4 regions of the Paenibacillus sp. VMFN-D1 genome follow, and region 2 is predicted to be linked to each of the others. Evidence: a T-box and tRNA genes for the amino acid it is inferred to sense, from the RefSeq annotation. Region 2 holds a T-box; the other regions hold tRNA genes.

Region 1 (4,374 bases), on a different contig from region 2:
GTCAGCGGAATGACCAGCGGGAAGATCAGGGCAATAACGATTAGCGTAGCATATACCAGCGTGTCGAACCCTTTGTTCTCCAGAAGCGCCGTCCCGATAACAGGTCCAAGCGAAAGGGCGATGCTTGTCGACAGTCCGAAATAGCCCATGCCCTCGCCCAGCCTGCGGACCGGTATAATACCGGATGCCATCGTAGGCAGCGTCGTGCTGCCCATGCCGAAGCCCACGCCGAACACGATCCGCATCAGCAGCAGCAGTGCCATCGTGCCGCTCCACAGGTAACCGAAGGTGGCGAGCAGCGCTAAGGCAAGGCCGATATATAAGATTTGATTACGGATGCCTCTCTCCAAAGCCTTGGCAGAATACAGGCGCGCCACGATCGCAGCCAGCGAGAACAGGGTCGTAAACATGCTGACCATGAAGGCGCTGGCGTGAAAATGTTCTTTTACATAGCCGGACAGAGGGGATACGATCATTTGCAAATTTAAAAATAACAGCAGGTTGCACAGCGTAAGCATAATAAACTCACGTGTCCACAGTTTCTCTCGGGTGTCGTTCATAGGTGACTCCTACTCCATTAAAATTCGATCTATATTTTTATTGATTTGATCCATGATGCGGTTCAGTGACTCCAATTGCTCGTCCGTAATGCCGGCGATCAGCTCGTCATTAAGCTTCAGCTCCATCGGGATCGTTTCTTTCATCAGCTCCTGCACGGCTGGCGTGGCGTAGATTAAATAAGCCCGGCGGTCGGCCGGATCCGGCTTGCGCTGAATCAGTTCTTTCTTGTCCAGCACATCGAGAATGCGGGTGATGGAGGGCTGGTCTTTGCCGGAACGAAGCGCGAGTTCCTTCTGGTTAATCCCTTCCTGGAGGTGAACCTGGTACAGTACGGACCATTGCTCGGGTGTGATGCCGTAAGGTTTAAGCAGGCCTGCAAAAATAGAAGACATTCTGCGGGACATATTTCCGTATCGGAAACCGATCGTTTGGGACGAAGATGAGAAGCGGGTCAGGGAAAACACTCCTTCAAAATATAATTGTCATAACAATTATATGGATATGAACAAAGAACGTCAACGAAAAAAACTGCGGCGCGTTGACGATGATTTTGAAGAAGTGTTTGGTTGGGGAAGAGACTGGAGGTAGTACAGCTACTGGTGAGTAGGTGTGTCCAATATGGACGAGTACTTGGGATACAGCCGCCGTATGCAGTCCGGGCAAATATCGTGCGTGAATTCGGTGTGGGCATGCTTTTGCAAAAAACTCTCGATGGAATTCCACAAGTCATCGTCATCGCGAATTCGTTTGCAGACAGCGCAAATGGGCAGCAATCCGCGTAGAGTGCGGATCTGGGATAAGGCGGTCATCAAGTCGTTCTCGAGCTGCTTGCTTCGGCTGATATCCGACAGGCAGACGATCATTCCCTGGGGTTCCTCCCTGGCGCCGTTCCGGAGTGGGAAAGCCTCGATTTGAAACCAGCGGGAGGGCTGGATGCAGCTCGACCGGAATTCGTTCCTGTAGTATGTAGAAATACCCTGCAAAACCGCCTGGAGTCTGTCCAGGTCTTGTTCGTCTTCTCCTGAAAGGGCGTCGGCGATTTGCATAAAATTAATACCAACCCAGTTAAAGGATTGGGGGACGCCTTCGTCATATGCGCTTTGAATCCAGGCGTGGTTCACTGAAATGATAACTCCTCCGGCATCCACGACGGCAATACATTGCCTCATGGCATGGATCAATTCATGATAAGAAATGTCGAGTGTGTGCAAAAGCGGTCGCTCCCTGTCTTGGTATTGGTCATAAGCGGGCCCGAATCGCGTTGGAAAGGTAATGTCAGATATGAAGTGAATGATTGCAGGGCGGTTGGATTAGAAAAGGGACTAATGATACAATAAGAGCCATAGGTATGGAAATTCCTAATATAAAGAATACTATACACGTTTTTGCGTCATATTTCAAGCGTAAAATTACTTAAATGCGTCGTTTTTTTTGCGACATGACTGGAAGGCGGTTTTTTATGCAATCCATTTACGGACGTATTGAGGCATTGATTAAGCAGAAGGGGATGACCAAAAAGTCGTTTTGCGAGCAGCTTAATATCAGCACGGGGAATTTCGGAGATTGGAAAAGGGGGAAGTCCACCCCGAGCACCAATAAATTGATCGAAATTTCGAGCTTTTTCGGCGTCAGCCTTGATTGGCTGATTCTGGGTAAGGAACCGGGGCCGTATATGGTGAAAGAGCAGCAGGATCCTTATTTGTGGGAAAACGGAAGGCAGTTAAACGAAATGCCGCTATCCGATCACGAGAAGGAGTTTATCAAGGAGTACATCAAGTTTGTGGAATACCGGAAGAACCAGTCCCGCGATCAGTAAGATGAAGGTCAAGTACATACATGGGAACAGAAAAGGCACTTCGCTGCGGCAGGGCAGAGCGGAGTGCCTTTGTGGTGTTGTTAAAGAGATCACGAGGCGATATGGGAGTCGTTCTCTTGGATATTGAAAAGGTCTGTGGGCAGGGAGTCTTTCTCCGCTGTCCATGCGCGCTCCATTTCAGCCGTCCATTTGCCGGCCAACGCTTTGGCGTCGTGAGGCGGAATGCTCAGCGAGCGGGCAGCGAGCTGGATGCATGTGCAGACCGCAGATTGCATATAGCCATAAACGGTGTGGTCGCGGCTGGACCCGAGCTGATAGTTGACATAGGCATGCGCCGTGGCCAGGCAGACGGGAGACAGCTCCTTCTGCGCGAGTTCGTCAAGAACCTTTAGATTGAGCCAGGGGTACAGAGCCTGGGCCAGTTTCAAAAGTCTTCTGCCCCGTTGGCGCACCGCTTCATCATTTTCATGGGCAGCGATTCTTCCGAGGATGTACCGGTCAATCCGGGCGATCTGACGGATATCCCGTTGGTCGGCAGCTGCGTAAATCGCCAGAATGGCCGCGCCGTCTTGGCGGACCAAACGATTCATCATCGGATGAAGGATGAACCCTTCCAGCTCTTCCTGGCTCTGGATGCGCCCTTCTGCAATCCGGGTTTGGAGGTCGAACACATGGCTGAAGCCTCCGACCGACAAGTCGTTATCCAGCGTTTGCACGTAATCGAGCAGTTTGGTGCTTTTGTCGTTCAACGCGGTCACCTCCATTTTGTTGTGGTAATAAATATTACATGAATTGCGAAGTTAAATCATCGATCACTATTATTTGTAAGTTAATATTACATAAATATTGTGATTTGTCAATGTTAGGGCGACTTAATCACTGTTTTTGTTGTTTTATGTGTTATATAATATTACATGGATGGTGTTTTAATGTATTTCCCTTTACAATTCGGATGATTTTGTGTATAATAAAAAAGTTCGCTAAATGAACTTTGGATATTATGCGGTAGTGGTGGAATGGCAGACACGCTATCTTGAGGGGGTAGTGGGCGTACGCCCGTGGAGGTTCGAGTCCTCTCTACCGCATCTATGAACACAGAAAGAAGCTTCCTTGGAGAAATCCAGGGGAGCTTCTTTTTTTGCTTATTGCATTTTCGTATATTTCGGGGTCCCGCAAAGCTAGTGAATTCGGATCGCAGCAAGTAGCGTTATTTTGTAGGGCTGATTTGCCTATTCGCTTTTTCCGGATGCAAGCAGCTTACGGATGTCGTTTTCGATTTTGTCCGGTGTCGTTTTGGGCGCGTAACGCTTGATGACCCTGCCCTTGGAATCGACCAGGAACTTGGTAAAGTTCCACTTGACCGCTTTCGATCCGAGCACACCCGGCGCTTCCCGGGTCAGGTATTGAAACAGTGGATGGGCGTTGCTGCCCTTGACGTCGATCTTCTCAAACATCGGGAACGTGACCCCGTAATTCATCTGGCAGAATTCGCCGATCTCCTCGCTGGTACCCGGCTCCTGATTGGCAAACTGGTTGCTCGGAAAGCCGAGAATTTGAAAATGATGGTCGCGGAACTCGTCGTACAGCTCCTGCAGCCCGCGAAACTGCGGCGTAAATCCGCATTTGCTGGCCGTGTTCACGATCAGCAGCACGTCACCTTCATATTCCTTTAACGATACCTCTTTGCCGCGCAGCGTGTTCACTTGAAAATCATAGACGCTCACTGCCATCCTCCTCCTTTTGTACTGCTATGAATCATCATCCAGCCGAAGCATTTACCAAGCACACAATTTAATTTTAAACGATTGAACTGTAAAGTCAATGCGGATATTCCTGCGAGCCAGTGTCCCCGAATGACCTGGATTCCATAAATGCGTCAAATCGGGAGCATGGAAGAGGTAGAAGTCAAAAAGCCAAAATGTAAGCGCTAATAAGGTCCTGAATGTTCCAAAATTCGCGGTTCATGATTTTTAGACTGCCTTTACAGCTTGGAAGGA
Region 2 (4,374 bases):
CAATCCAGATCGGCAGCTTCTCGCCGCTCACCGGATTGACGGCATAGGCTCCGGTAAACACACCGGTTTTGTCTTTAGCCAAATCGGTGCGCTCCAGATCGCTCTTGCGGGCTGCCTGCTCCTGGTAGGCCTTCACCGCATCCTTCTGTTCAGGCGTCGTAATGCGCTCTACCAGCTCCTGTTCCGGAGCGAGCACGCAATAAGTAGCGCCAAACAGCGTGTCGGGACGGGTCGTAAATACCGTCAGCTTGGCGTCATGCCCTTCGATGTCGAACTGCACTTCAGCTCCCTTCGATCTTCCGATCCAGTTGCGCTGCATATCCTTCAGGCTTTCGCTCCAATCCAGGTCATCCAGATCTTCCAGCAGCCGGTCGGCATACTCGGTAATCTTCAGAATCCATTGGCGCATCGGCTTGCGGACGACCGGATGGCCGCCGCGCTCGCTCTTCCCGTCGATGACTTCCTCGTTGGCCAGTACGGTCCCGAGGGCTTCACACCAGTTCACGGGCACTTCGGCAACATAGGCGAGGCCGCGTTTGTACAGCTGGATGAAAATCCACTGCGTCCATTTATAATATTCCGGATCGGTTGTGCTGATCTCGCGGTCCCAGTCATAAGAGAAGCCGAGCGACTTGATCTGACGCCGGAACGTGTTAATGTTCTTGATCGTGATTTCCCGAGGGTGCTCGCCCTTATCCATCGCATGCTGCTCAGCCGGCAGGCCGAATGCGTCCCAACCCATCGGATGCAGCACGTTATAGCCCTTCATCCGTTTGAAGCGGGAGACGATGTCCGTCGCCGTGTACCCTTCCGGGTGGCCGACATGAAGCCCGGCTCCGGACGGGTAAGGAAACATATCCAGCGCGTAAAATTTCGGCTTTTCAGGATCCTCTGTCGTCTTGAATGTGTGATGCTCATCCCAATACTTCTGCCATTTCGGTTCAATCACCTTGTGCTGGTAGCCCTGGCCTTGAACCTGCTCTTGGTTACTCATGCTCATTTGCCTCCTAAAATGCGCCCGCTGCCCGCCCGTTATTACGGTACGGCACGGCGCTCGTCTTTCATGTTTGCAACAAAAAAACCTCTCATCCATAGCGTATCATCGCTAGGGACGAGAGGTTTGATTCCCGTGGTACCACCCTAGTTAGCGGAGGACATGCTTTATCCCCGCTCCCTTTGCACCCTTAACGCGGGTGAATCGATGATCCTTGACGCGTTCTGTACGCGCTTCACACCATAGCTCAAAGGCGAGTTCATCCCAAATTGTCAACCGGCTTGCACCCACCGCCGGCTCTCTGTATGACATCCCTGGAACTAATACCCCTTATCATCGCTTCATTTACAGTTTTTCATGGTTGAAACATTGAAACATATTATATATAAAAAAATCCATCGAGTCAACGTATCCAGCCTGGCGGACAAGCCCCGCTTTTCCCGCCGAAAACCCCGCCAGCCGGAATTATTCCATGTCCGATAGGGAATTTTTTGTTATGATTAAACCAAAGGGAGGCGGAAAGTTTGAAGCGTAACCTCAGAAGGTACTTGAAATCGAAGCTGTTTTTGAAATATATATGGTCTTATCTGTTTATTTTGCTGCTTCCTCTCGTTTTTGTAACCGTCTTCATCTATCAAAGCGCCGCGGGCAACCTCCGGGAGGAAATCGAGCAAAGCCATCTGAACCAGCTGACGCAGGCGGAAAGCATCGTCGACGGCCGGATGAAGGAGCTCGGCGACATCGCCTCAAGGATCGCCTATGACGACCGCCTGATCTCTTACCGGGTTCATGATCCGTTCTATTCCCGGGAGGCGATCGACGCTCTGGATCAATATAAGTCAACCAGCTCCATTATCGGAGATGTATTTTTATATTTTCATCATGACGACCGGATTTACTCCTCGCAGGGGCTTAGCAGCCTGGACGTGTTCAGCGAGAAGTACATATTCCAGAATTGGTCCAAAGACAGCCTGATGGGCGATTTGAACGACGTGTCTTTTCCCACCATGCGTCCGGCGGACCGGGTGATCCGGGGCACTTACAGGCAGCAGTCGCTGCTTGCCTACCTGGTGCCGATTACGCCGAACAGCCCGAATCCCCACGCAACGGTCATGTATTTGATCGATGAGTCGGAGCTCACGGGTCTGATCGATTCCATTCTGGGCAGCTACAAGGGGCTTGCGTACATTTTTGACAATCACGGACAGGTGCTGGCCGCCAACAATCACGGTGAAACGATCAACGGCCTGGACACGGGACATCTGTTTTCCCTCGATCCGGGCATTCACAGCGTGGAGCTGGGCGGAAAAGCGCATTCCGTCGTGTCCACCAAATCGGACATGAACGGCTGGACGTATGTGACGCTGATGCCGAGCGATCAGTTTTTCAGCAGCGTGCTGCACATCCGCAGCTTTATCATCATGCTGTTTAGCATCGTGGTGCTGGCAGGCATCGGCATCGCCCTGCTTCTGGCCCGCAGACAATATCACCCGATTTCGGCCCTGGTCGATTTCGCCAATTCCAAGTCCAGAAACGACCGGGGAACGGGAGATGCGCTCCTTCCGGGCAATGAACTGGAGCATATCCGCTCCGCGCTGCAGGAATACAGCTCCCGTGCCGATCTGCAGGAACCGTACGCACGGAACCATCTTCTGCTGAGACTGCTCCAGCAGGGAGAAGACCGGGAGCTCGAGCCGGATCTGCTGGAAGCCTTTAATATCCGGTTTGACCGTTCGCAGTTTTTTGTCATCGCCATGGAACGAGGCGAGCTTGCTGACCCTTCCCAGGATTACCAGGATTGGCAGACGCTCGCCTCCCTCCTAGCCGAAGTGGACATCCCCGGGCTCCGGGCATCCGCTTACAGCGTGGAGCTCCCGCGCCGGGACCAGATGGCCCTTATCGTCTGCTTTGACCCGCACCCGGCGATGGAGAGCTTCATCCATATGAGCCGGATCGTCGATGCCGTCCGCAGCAATATCCTGGAGGCGTTCGACTTTAACCCCATCATGGGGGTAGGTACCGGATATTCACAGGCGGGGCAGCTTAATCAGTCGTTTATCGAAGCCTGCTCGGCGCTGGAATTCCATACTCCGTCGGAGAAGGGCGGTATTACGTTTTTTGAAAAACTGGCGCCTGCGAGCGAGGAAACCTTCTGGATTCCGAAAAACGTGCTGCTGAAGCTGTCCCAAAGCTTGAAACAGGGAAGCCATGACGTCTCTGCCCATATGATCGGCGAAGCGATGACGAGCCTGAAAGAGGGCAGCCCGTCACCGCTGCTCTCCCGCTGCATCTGCTTTGACATTCTCAATACGATGCTCAAGACCGCATCGGAGCTTGGCATTCACCATATTACGCAGGAGATTCCGACCAGCAGCGCCTTTCAGTCCCTGGATGAATTCGAGGGGCAGCTCAGAAAGCTGGCCTCCCATATTTGCACGCAGGTGCAGCAGGAGACGAAGCATAAGGAGAGCTCGCTCAAGGACCAGATGCTCGGCTATATTGACCAGCACTTTATGGATCACAGCCTGAGCCTGGAGAGCCTGGCGGATCTGTTTGAAATTTCTCCTTCGCATTTCAGCCGGACGTTTAAGGAAAATGTGGGACTGAACTTTACCCAGTACATCTGGCAGAAAAGGATGGAGGAGGTCAAGCGGCTGCTCATGACGACCCAGGATCCGCTCAAGGAAATCATCGGCCGGGTCGGGTATGCCGACACCCCGAATTTTATCCGCAAGTTTAAAAAGGAAACCGGCTACACGCCGGGACAATTCCGCAAGCTGAACCATCCGGACGGCGTGTTGCTCGGCGAAATGCTCCAGGACTGACAACGAACAGCTGATTTGTTCAGCTGTTCGTTTTTTCTTTTAGGAAGTGCAGCGTATGGGGAAAAGCAAGGCGGAATACCTGATATTTCTGTGCATGGAATGCAAGGCTTTATTTTCGGTACTCCGTATAATTAATGTTGAAGGGATGATCTGTATGGATTGGCTGAAACGCATGAATCATGCGTTGGAATACATCGAAACGCATCTGTCGGAAGAGATCGACTATGACCAAGTGGCCGGAACGGCCTGCTGCTCGGCTTACCATTTTCAACGCATGTTTTCGTTCATCACAAACGTTTCGCTGTCCGAGTATATTCGGCGCAGACGGCTTACCCTTGCCGCTTTTGAATTGCAATCCGGTGGTGTAAAGGTGATCGATATTGCACTGAAGTATGGTTACGAATCACCCGAGGCATTTTCCAGGGCGTTCAAAAAAATGCACGGAGTCATGCCAAAGGCTGCACGCGACAACGGTGTGTCGCTCAAGGCTTATCCTCGGTTATCCTTTCACATTTCGATTCGCGGAGATGTCGAGATGAACTACAGAATGGAAGA
Region 3 (4,374 bases), on a different contig from region 2:
ATGGGAGCTTCTTGGCGAGGAAGGTATCGAAAAGTTCAGCATGAGACGATTGGCCGACCGGCTGGGGATTCAGGCTCCCTCGATATACTGGTACTTCAAGAGCAAACAAAATCTCTACCAGCGTCTGGCCAACCAGGTATCGAAAATCATTCTGGAGGAGTACCACGCCGAGGGGGACTGGAAGGAGCAGCTGAAGGGGCTGGCGGTAACGGTGCGAAGCGTGCTCGGCCGGTATCCCTGCTCCACGCAGCTTATGATGTTGACGCTGCCCCACGAACCGGACATCATCCGGTTCACCAACCGGATGCTGCTCTGCGTGGAATCGACGCCGCTCGAGCAGGAGCAGAAAATGCAAGTGGTTCTTACGCTTATGAATTATATTTTCAACTTCGTTCTGGACGATTATGAGCACCAGCGCAATGTCTCCGCGATTGTTAAGGAGCATGGAGAAGGAGCGCTTCCGGGTGAGGAGATGATTCGTCTTCTGGACTCCATGAGCGAGACGGATGCCGGACTGTTCCGGAGGATGTTCAAGAACGGGCTGTTCGAGCTGATGGGGACAGACAAGGCGTTCGAGTTTGGACTGAAGCTGATTCTGCTCGGGATCGAGCAGGTGATCCAGGAGCAGGAGAAATAGAATGCAACGTGAACCGCCCATCCGGTTATCGGATGGGCGGTTCACTAGGGTTACCTTTTACATGGCAGAGACGGCTTTCTCAGGAGGGATTCTCCTGAAGGGAGTTATCTTTTTTACTATGAATCACCCTGCCTCTGTACAGGGTAACGATGGCTGAAACTATAGCCAGGATAACAAACAGACCTCCGATCCAGGCATTGGCCGTAACCTCATAACGGCTGATCACCACGCCGCCGATGGCAGATCCCGCAGCTACGCCGAGATGCAGCGAGGAGGTATTCAGGGAGAGTTGGATGTCCGCCGACTTTGGTGCAAGCCGCACCAAATAGCTTTGAATAGCCGGACTTGGCGCCATGTTAAACGCACACCAGACGATGACGACGGGCAGCAAGCGCAGCATGGAGGCAGCTGCCCAGGGCAGAAGCAGGATCGCCATGGCGTGGAGCAGCAGCGTGACGATCATTGTCCGGGCCGCCCCAAAGCGGTCGGCCGCCCACCCTCCAATCCATCCCCCTGCAATGCCGGCGAGCCCATAAACCAGCAAGACGAAGCTGATTTGACCGGGAGACAGGTTCAACATGGTCTGTAAAAACGGCGTGATATAGGCATAGATCGTAAACTGGCCCGTCATTTGCAGAATGGAGACGAGATGGGCGAACACAATTTTAGAATTTCCCAACGTACGCAGCTGTTCCCGCATCGGAAGCTTAGGCGGGGACACCGCTTGGGGCAGAAATTTCATGATGCATATCGTCACAATGAACGAAAGTACACCAATAAAAGCAAAGGTTGCCCGCCAGCCCCAAGCCTCGCCGATCAATGTCCCCAGCGGAACGCCGAGCACGAGGGCGCCGCTGATTCCCATAAAGATCATTCCAATGGCACGCCCTTTTGCTTCAGGTGTCACAATCCCCGAAGCCAGGGTGATCGACAGAACGACAACAATGGAGCAGCTTGCCGCCAGAATAACCCTGGATAGCAGCAGCATCGTAAAATTCGGACTTAACATAGACATGATATTTCCAGCCGTAAACACCAGCATGGCGATGACCAGCAGCCTTCGGCGCTCAACCTTCGTAGTTAAAGCGATCAAGACGGGGGATCCTAAGGCGAAAACCAGAGAATACACCGAAACCAGTTGGCCGGCCACACCGACGGAAACGCGAAGGTCCCGGGCGATCATATCCAAAATCCCGGCAATGACCAGTTCAACGGAGCCTACTGTAAAGGCAGCCAGCGCCAGAATGAAAATGCGCTTATCCATTCCTCTTCCTCTCCTTTCTTTCAACCTGATTATGAACCAGCTGAAAAAAGCAGAGGTAGTCTAAAAATCGCAAATGATTGCCTGATTCTCTCAAAACGATTCATCGCTGGACCCAACAGGGTTTATAATGGACATAGATAAGGAGGGGAAAACAATTCATGCGGGATTTATCCAACCACGCCAATTCCCTGGTTTCGTATCAAAAGGAATTGTCCCTATTGATGGAAAAACATACGGACGGAGACGGCATTCACGAGACGCTCATTCCTTCCCTTTCCCTGATTCGCAGTTCGAAAACGACGTTCCCTTCGTTTTCGGTCCATGAACCGGAGCTGTGCATCGTCACCCAAGGTTCGAAGGTGGTCATGCTTGCAGACGAGAGCTTTACGTATGGGCCGTCCAGCTATCTGGTTATCTCCCTGGATTTGCCCGTCTCCGCACAGATTATTGAAGCATCGCCTGATGTGCCTTATTTGTGCTTCAGGCTTAAACTAAACCTAAAAGATGCTTTGGACTTAGTAAACGAGGCTAATCCGGTATCCCGGAAGAAGCTCCGTTCGAAACGGGGGTTATTCGTAGAACAATCGACTGCTCCTCTCTTGGACGCGGCTGTCAGGCTTACACGCCTGCTCGATAACCCGGAGGATATACCGATACTGGCACCGCTCATCGTTCGTGAAATCTTATATCGGGTTTTGCAGGGAGAGCAAGGAGACGTATTAAGGCAAATGGCCTTGAGGGGAAGCAGCTCGAACCGGATTGCCGTGGTGGTAGAGCAGCTGAAGCGGGAATACATGGAGCCGCTGCGGATCGATGAGCTGGCGGCCGCTGCCCATATGGCCCCCTCCTCCCTGCACCGTCATTTTAAGGAGGTCACGGCCATGAGCCCGCTGCAGTACCAAAAGCAGCTGCGGCTGCAGGAGGCCCGCCGTCTCTTGTTATCCGAATCTGCCGATGCAGCGGATGTTGCTTTTCGAGTCGGTTACGAAAGTCCGTCCCAATTCAGCCGCGAATACGCCCGGCTTTTCGGCCTTCCGCCGATCAGCGACATCACGCGGCTTCGGGAGCAGTTAGGCCGGGTGCCCTGATCCAAAAGCCCCCGGCTCAGTCTGTAATCACAATCCTGAAGAGAATAAAAAAAACGCCTATCGGCGTAAATAAACATAAAAATAGGATCATGCATTGCCTTTCAGCAATCACATGATCCTATCAACGATGCGGTCGAGAGGACTCGAACCTCCACGGGGGGTTAGCCCACACGGACCTGAACCGTGCGCGTCTGCCAATTCCGCCACGACCGCATATTCAGTTGGTCACGTTCGAAATGTTTTTTTCTTAGCGACAAGATAGATCTTACCATGGATCCATTATCATCGTCAAGCGTTTCGCCAAACTTTTTTTATAAAGTTGAAAAGCGGAGTTCCGGGACGAATCTGCCGGGTGATTCCCCGGTGTCCTTCGTTCCAAAACTCCGCCGTGTTCCGTTACCTTCTGACCGTTTTCCCTGCCTCAAGGGTCAGCTCTTCCCCCTTGTGGCGGATCTGCAGCGGTTCCCCCTCCAGGAGTCCGTATCCCGTTCCTTCCGCGTCGACAAGCACCTCCAGAAGCCGGCCCTGGTTCATGATCCGGAAGCGGTAGCTGTCCCACTGCCCCGGCAGCGCCGGCGCAAATTCCAGCATGCCGTCTACCAGGCGCATGCCCGCAAACCCGTATACGATGGACATCCAGGACCCGGCCATGGCCGCCGTATGCAGCCCGTCCTTGGCATTCCGGTTGATGTCATCCAGATCCATGCGCACCGTCCGGTCGAAATAAGCATACGCTTCTTCGAGTTCGCCGATCTCGGCCGAGACGATGCTGTGAATGCACGGCGACAGTGAGGAATCATGCGTCGTCAAAGGCTCATAGTAGCGGTAGTTCCGGATCTTCTCCTCCATCGTGAACCGTTCGCCGAGCAGGAAAAGCGCCAGCACCAGATCGGCCTGCTTCAGCACCTGGTGGCGGTAGATGACGAGCGGATGAAAATGCAGGAGCAGCGGGTACTTGTCGGCCGGCGTGTTCTGAAAATCCCATTTGGCCTTCGTCAGGAACGTATCGTCCTGCGCATAGATGCCGAGTTCGGCATCATACGGCACGAACATGTTCTCCGCTGCCCTGCCCCAAAGCGCGATTTCCTCGTCCGTCAGGCCGATCGCCGCCCGCAGGCGCTGATCTTCCGCCGGATGTGATTCCGCCAGCCAGCCGGCTACCTGCACCGCGTAGCGCAGCTGATCCTGCACCATAAGGTTCGTATAGGCGTTATTGTTGACGATGGCCGTATACTCGTCAGGTCCGGTCACGCCGTCGATGCAGAACCTTCCGTCGCGGGCGGGGTTGAAGTGTCCAAGGTCCACCCAGAACCTCGACGTCTCAAACAATATTTCGGCGCCCTCATTCAGCAGGAAATCGGAATCTCCGGTGGCGGACACATACT
Region 4 (4,374 bases), on a different contig from region 2:
ACAGGACGTGCCGGAACCCGGTACCTCCCTGTCTCCATGCTGATGGCTGCCGGAGAATTTCATGCCCGCCCCTAGATCCGCTGCATGATTAGCTGTTCTTCTGCCCTTATCGCGTTTCATTCCCAAAAAGAAGCGGACCTCGTGTGGATACGAGGTCCGCTTCTTCATTTCTGTTCAGTCATGAAGATTCCGCATCTTGATTTTTCGCCGCTTGGGATGGCGTTTGTCAGCCGCCCGGCCTCCCCATTGGGACAATCCGAACGGGATCATACCGAACCATTTGACCGTCCACGGCTCTTTATATTTTTGCTTCCTTCGTTCTTCCTTGGGTGTTTCCATGTAGTTGACGACGCGCTCGGTAATGTATTTTACAAGTTCATCTCCACTGGCCATTTCCATTCCTCCCACATTGCCAAATTACAGCTCTGCTATGCTCTTAGTTTGCACAGAGATACGGTAATCTAAACGGAGGAATGCGGACGGTGCATTTTTTACCGTTTATTGCACATTCTAACTTCGACATCAATTTTTCGTTCAAATCCCGTTTAACGAAAGGAGGGCCATCCTTTATGCCTATCAAAAGCTTGATCGCCGCCATCCTCTTCATCCCGGCAATTTTGTGCGCAGGCAGCTCGTCCGCTTGGGGCGCTGGCCCCGGTGACCAAAGTACGAACGCCTATCCGGAGCATCCGGCTTTTCCACATGAAGTGATTATCGTGGATGCAGGACATGGCGGTGTCGACGGAGGGACTTCATTTCAGAACATTCTGGAAAAGGACATTAACCTCGCCATCGCCCAGAAGCTGTTTATGCTGCTGCGCAGCCAGGGGTACGACGCGGTCTTGAACCGGACGGCTGACTACGCCCTCAGCGACGACAATCACTGGCTCCGCAGCTCTTCCCGCCATCAACGAGATCTTGCGCAGCGCAAGGAGCTAAGCCATCAGCTGCCGACCCTGATCGTCGTGAGTCTTCACGTCAATTGGGGCCGCAATCCTTCAAAGAACGGGGCGCTTGTGCTTCACCAGAACGAAGGGCGCAGCGTCCTGCTTGCGGACAGCATCCAGCAGCAGCTTAACCCGCTGTATCAGACGAAGGGAAGCGTCCGGTTGGGAAGCCCGTTTTACCTGCTGAACCAGATCAAAGATCCTGCGGTTATCGTAGAGACCGGATTTCTCAGCAATGCCGCAGACCGGGCGATGCTGTGCAACCGGCGCGGGCAGCTCAGGATCGCGCAGGCCATCGCGAACGGAATCAACTATTATTTGACGGCAATATAGGCGCCGGCTTCCAATCCCAGATATCCCGGACGAGATCGCTGATTCCTACAAAAGATACGGAATTCTGCATACCAGTGATGCTTTGGCGAATGGCCTCCGCCGTCTTTTTCCCCTGCACGCCGACATGCCCGATCGTTACACAGTTCTGATGTTCGCTCGCCCAGGTTTCAACGGCTTTCATTTGTTTGCTGACATGGCTGACGGTGTGCCGGTCGTCCAGAAATATGTTATTGGCCACCGGAGGCATTCCCATCTGAACGGCCAGCTTGCCGACAACGGAATGGTAGTTGGTCTTGCTGTCCACGAAGAACAACCCGCGCTCGCGGCAGACCTCCAGCACGATGGACATGATCCGTTCGTCTCCGGTAATCTTCGATCCCATATGATTGTTCATACCGACCGCATACGGCACGTTGTCGATGGCCTCCTCCACCCGTTGGCGAATCTCCTCATTGCTCATATTGGAGGTAATGGCGCCGGGACCCAGCCACTTGGGATTGCCCTGCTTGGGCTCCATCGGCATATGGACAATGACGTCATGCCCCTGTTTATGGGCCAGCTCCGCGTCGGTTTTACTGGTAGGAAGAAACGGCATGATGGCCACGGTCAGCTTAATCGGCAGGGACAGCATTTCTTCGGTCCCCCCTTGCCCGTTCCCAAAGTCGTCGATGATGATCGCAACCTTTTTATCCGGCTTCATGTCACTTTGCCGCTTGTCTGCCGCGGGCTGCTCCGCTTGCTCGTTAAAGACCCGTTCCGCCGCCAGTGATCGTTCCCCATCCGCGAGGGCGGTTTGACCAGAAAGCGCAACCGTAAGCGCCAGTCCCGCTGCCGCAATATTCCGCCAGCCGTGATGCAGCTTATTGAAAGATGATGTACTCAAGCAACTTCCTCCTTTACTCGGTATCTCCACGATGTGGTTTCATTGTTTGAGGAAGTTGGAGGAATTATGTATAGCAAAAATCCCCGCTACTCCCCTCTCAGGAAAGTTACGGGAAATAACAAATAAACACAAAAAGGCGTCCCCGCTGTTCAAAACGGGAACGCCTTATGTATGTATGCGGTCGAGAGGACTCGAACCTCCACGGGGGGTTAGCCCACACGGACCTGAACCGTGCGCGTCTGCCAATTCCGCCACGACCGCAAATCGGTCGGTCACTCTTTGAAAGATTCAATCTTTCGCGGCGACAAGATAGATCATACCATGCTGGACAGGTATAGTCAACACTTTTTCATAAAAAGTTTAATCTCCTCTTCATTCTGAACAATTTCCAGTTCCTATCTATTGAATAATCCAAGCATTTGCGGGTAAAATAAGAACATAAGTTCGTAAAGGTGGTGATATGTATGGCAGCACCCGGCATGACGTCGGAAGAGGCATCGCTGATTAAGAGTTATCTGCTCCTGATTTTTATTCATAAAGTTTTCGAACGGGACATTCGGATTATGGAGGAGAGCGGCGTATTCAAGACGCCCCAGTTGTATTCGGAATTGATTGTGAACGGCGACCGGCAGGCCGGCACGCTGCTCGCTGAAGTCAAGCGGGAAATGAGAAGACGCAAGATCCGGATCCTTCGAATCTTACAAGATGATACCGGGGTCAGGGCGGAATATTCCTGCAGAGGCTACACCGACGAAATGAATATCCTCTGGCCGGCTTTTCGTAACGAGATGCTCGTCCGGATGAGAGTTTATCTCGGGCTGGATCCTTTCTCTCCCGAAGACCGTTCTCTCCTTCCCGTCTCTTCTTTTACTCACCATATGGACCACCCCGCTGCTCCCTATTTTCAGGAGGGCTCCAAACCATAAGAGCCGCCTGGAGTCCCCCGATATGAACCAATGGGAACCGAACCAGACGGCTCTGCTATTATTCCAGAGGGCTTTGACGCGGAGCGCTCGCAGGCTGGAACAAGTAGTTCCGGTCCAGCTTGACCACTTTGCGGTTGCGGCGGCGGATCAGCACCTGGCTGCCGTCCCAAGCTACAACAATCCCGGTCACATCATTGCTTTCGATGCCGTCGCGAACCACCCGGACCTGCTCTCCGGATTGGCGGTACACATCCAATTCCTCATCGCTGATCATCTCCAATCCTCCTTTGCTTCTGAAGCAATCTCTTCATGTAATAAACATGGATAAGTATATGCTTTTCCCGCATATCTTACAATGGAATCGGTGTTTACCGACCTTTATTATACACAAGACTGAGCGGGTTCAATGGCATTTTTCGTTAAAGTCATCCCCCATGATTAAGAAAACCTCTATCGAAGTATCTTCAAAGAAGACAGACCGCGTTAAAAGGTAATTTTTCTTGCAATATCAGGAAGCAATGCTCTGGCGTTTACACTTTTCTGATATTATAAGAAAGGACCAGCAGCCAATCGGCCGCTGATCCTGAATGTGTTGGTATAAAGGTGTGTATATTAATCAACTGAACCTCTAGGCGACGCTCAGCAATTAACGTTGTGCGTGTTCTTTACTGTCGTTCTTCTCGTACCAATAATCGAGCACCGTCGACGACATCACTCGTTTTTCCAGATATTCAACTTGATGAGGGGTAAACAATTCCTTCCAGGAGAAGTCTAGCTCATCACACATGCCCACGATGGTCAGCAGTTCTGACCAGGCCACGTAACGTTTATACCAAAAAAACTGAGGATGCTCTATAATATAGGGATAGAGGTCATCGAATTCGGTATGCTTGCAATCAAGCGCTCTTTCAAAGTGATCCTTTGCTTTGGCCAATTTATCAATGAAATACTGTTCGGTTACCGGTTCTTTCCCCATTGTGCTGCCTCCCCTCATGATCATCTAATACATATTATAAGCCAAAAGACGGCCGGTTGAAAGAAATTGTTTCGATTTATCCGCGGAAAATGCGGCGAAACGGGCTTTCATCCCGGGCTTAATCGGCAAAAGTGATGACGCCGCCTTCGAGCGACTGGATACGGACGAGCGGTTCAATACTTATGCCCTGCTCCCGGATGGTCCGGGCCCCTGCCTGAAAGCACTTCTCTATGACGACACCAAGGCCGACCAATTCCGCGCCGGAGCGTTCGATAATTTTGATAAGCCCCCGCGCAGCATCTCCGTTTG

What was found. The T-box of region 2 lies ahead of leuS (leucine--tRNA ligase). A T-box ahead of a tRNA ligase gene usually reads a tRNA of that ligase, here a tRNA-Leu.
Region 1: it has a tRNA-Leu gene. The T-box ahead of leuS (leucine--tRNA ligase) is inferred to sense a tRNA for this amino acid. The anticodon was not compared.
Region 3: it has a tRNA-Leu gene. The T-box ahead of leuS (leucine--tRNA ligase) is inferred to sense a tRNA for this amino acid. The anticodon was not compared.
Region 4: it has a tRNA-Leu gene. The T-box ahead of leuS (leucine--tRNA ligase) is inferred to sense a tRNA for this amino acid. The anticodon was not compared.

Annotation. Positions count from the first base shown of each region.
Region 1 is NZ_QRDU01000002.1:179,766-184,139, forward strand. Features, by position in the region: gene C7820_RS16075 (MFS transporter) at 1-560, opposite strand, end outside; gene C7820_RS16080 (MarR family winged helix-turn-helix transcriptional regulator) at 570-953, opposite strand; gene C7820_RS16085 (PAS domain-containing protein) at 1,155-1,772, opposite strand; gene C7820_RS16090 (helix-turn-helix domain-containing protein) at 2,021-2,377, shown strand; gene C7820_RS16095 (urease accessory protein UreF) at 2,467-3,126, opposite strand; tRNA gene C7820_RS16100 (tRNA-Leu) at 3,380-3,462, shown strand; gene C7820_RS16105 (glutathione peroxidase) at 3,607-4,101, opposite strand.
Region 2 is NZ_QRDU01000001.1:202,094-206,467, reverse strand. Features, by position in the region: gene leuS (leucine--tRNA ligase) at 1-994, opposite strand, end outside; T-box leader at 1,105-1,340, opposite strand; gene C7820_RS00955 (helix-turn-helix domain-containing protein) at 1,519-3,819, shown strand; gene C7820_RS00950 (AraC family transcriptional regulator) at 3,974-4,374, shown strand, end outside.
Region 3 is NZ_QRDU01000002.1:873,159-877,532, reverse strand. Features, by position in the region: gene C7820_RS19540 (TetR/AcrR family transcriptional regulator) at 1-637, shown strand, start outside; gene C7820_RS19535 (MFS transporter) at 717-1,901, opposite strand; gene C7820_RS19530 (AraC family transcriptional regulator) at 2,060-2,989, shown strand; tRNA gene C7820_RS19525 (tRNA-Leu) at 3,118-3,202, opposite strand; gene C7820_RS19520 (glycoside hydrolase family 65 protein) at 3,386-4,374, opposite strand, start outside.
Region 4 is NZ_QRDU01000002.1:964,900-969,273, reverse strand. Features, by position in the region: gene C7820_RS20000 (hypothetical protein) at 1-75, shown strand, start outside; gene C7820_RS19995 (YqzE family protein) at 175-393, opposite strand; gene C7820_RS19990 (N-acetylmuramoyl-L-alanine amidase) at 570-1,280, shown strand; gene C7820_RS19985 (divergent polysaccharide deacetylase family protein) at 1,255-2,163, opposite strand; tRNA gene C7820_RS19980 (tRNA-Leu) at 2,340-2,424, opposite strand; gene C7820_RS19975 (YhjD family protein) at 2,628-3,089, shown strand; gene C7820_RS19970 (hypothetical protein) at 3,148-3,363, opposite strand; gene C7820_RS19965 (hypothetical protein) at 3,736-4,065, opposite strand; gene C7820_RS19960 (xanthine phosphoribosyltransferase) at 4,184-4,374, opposite strand, start outside.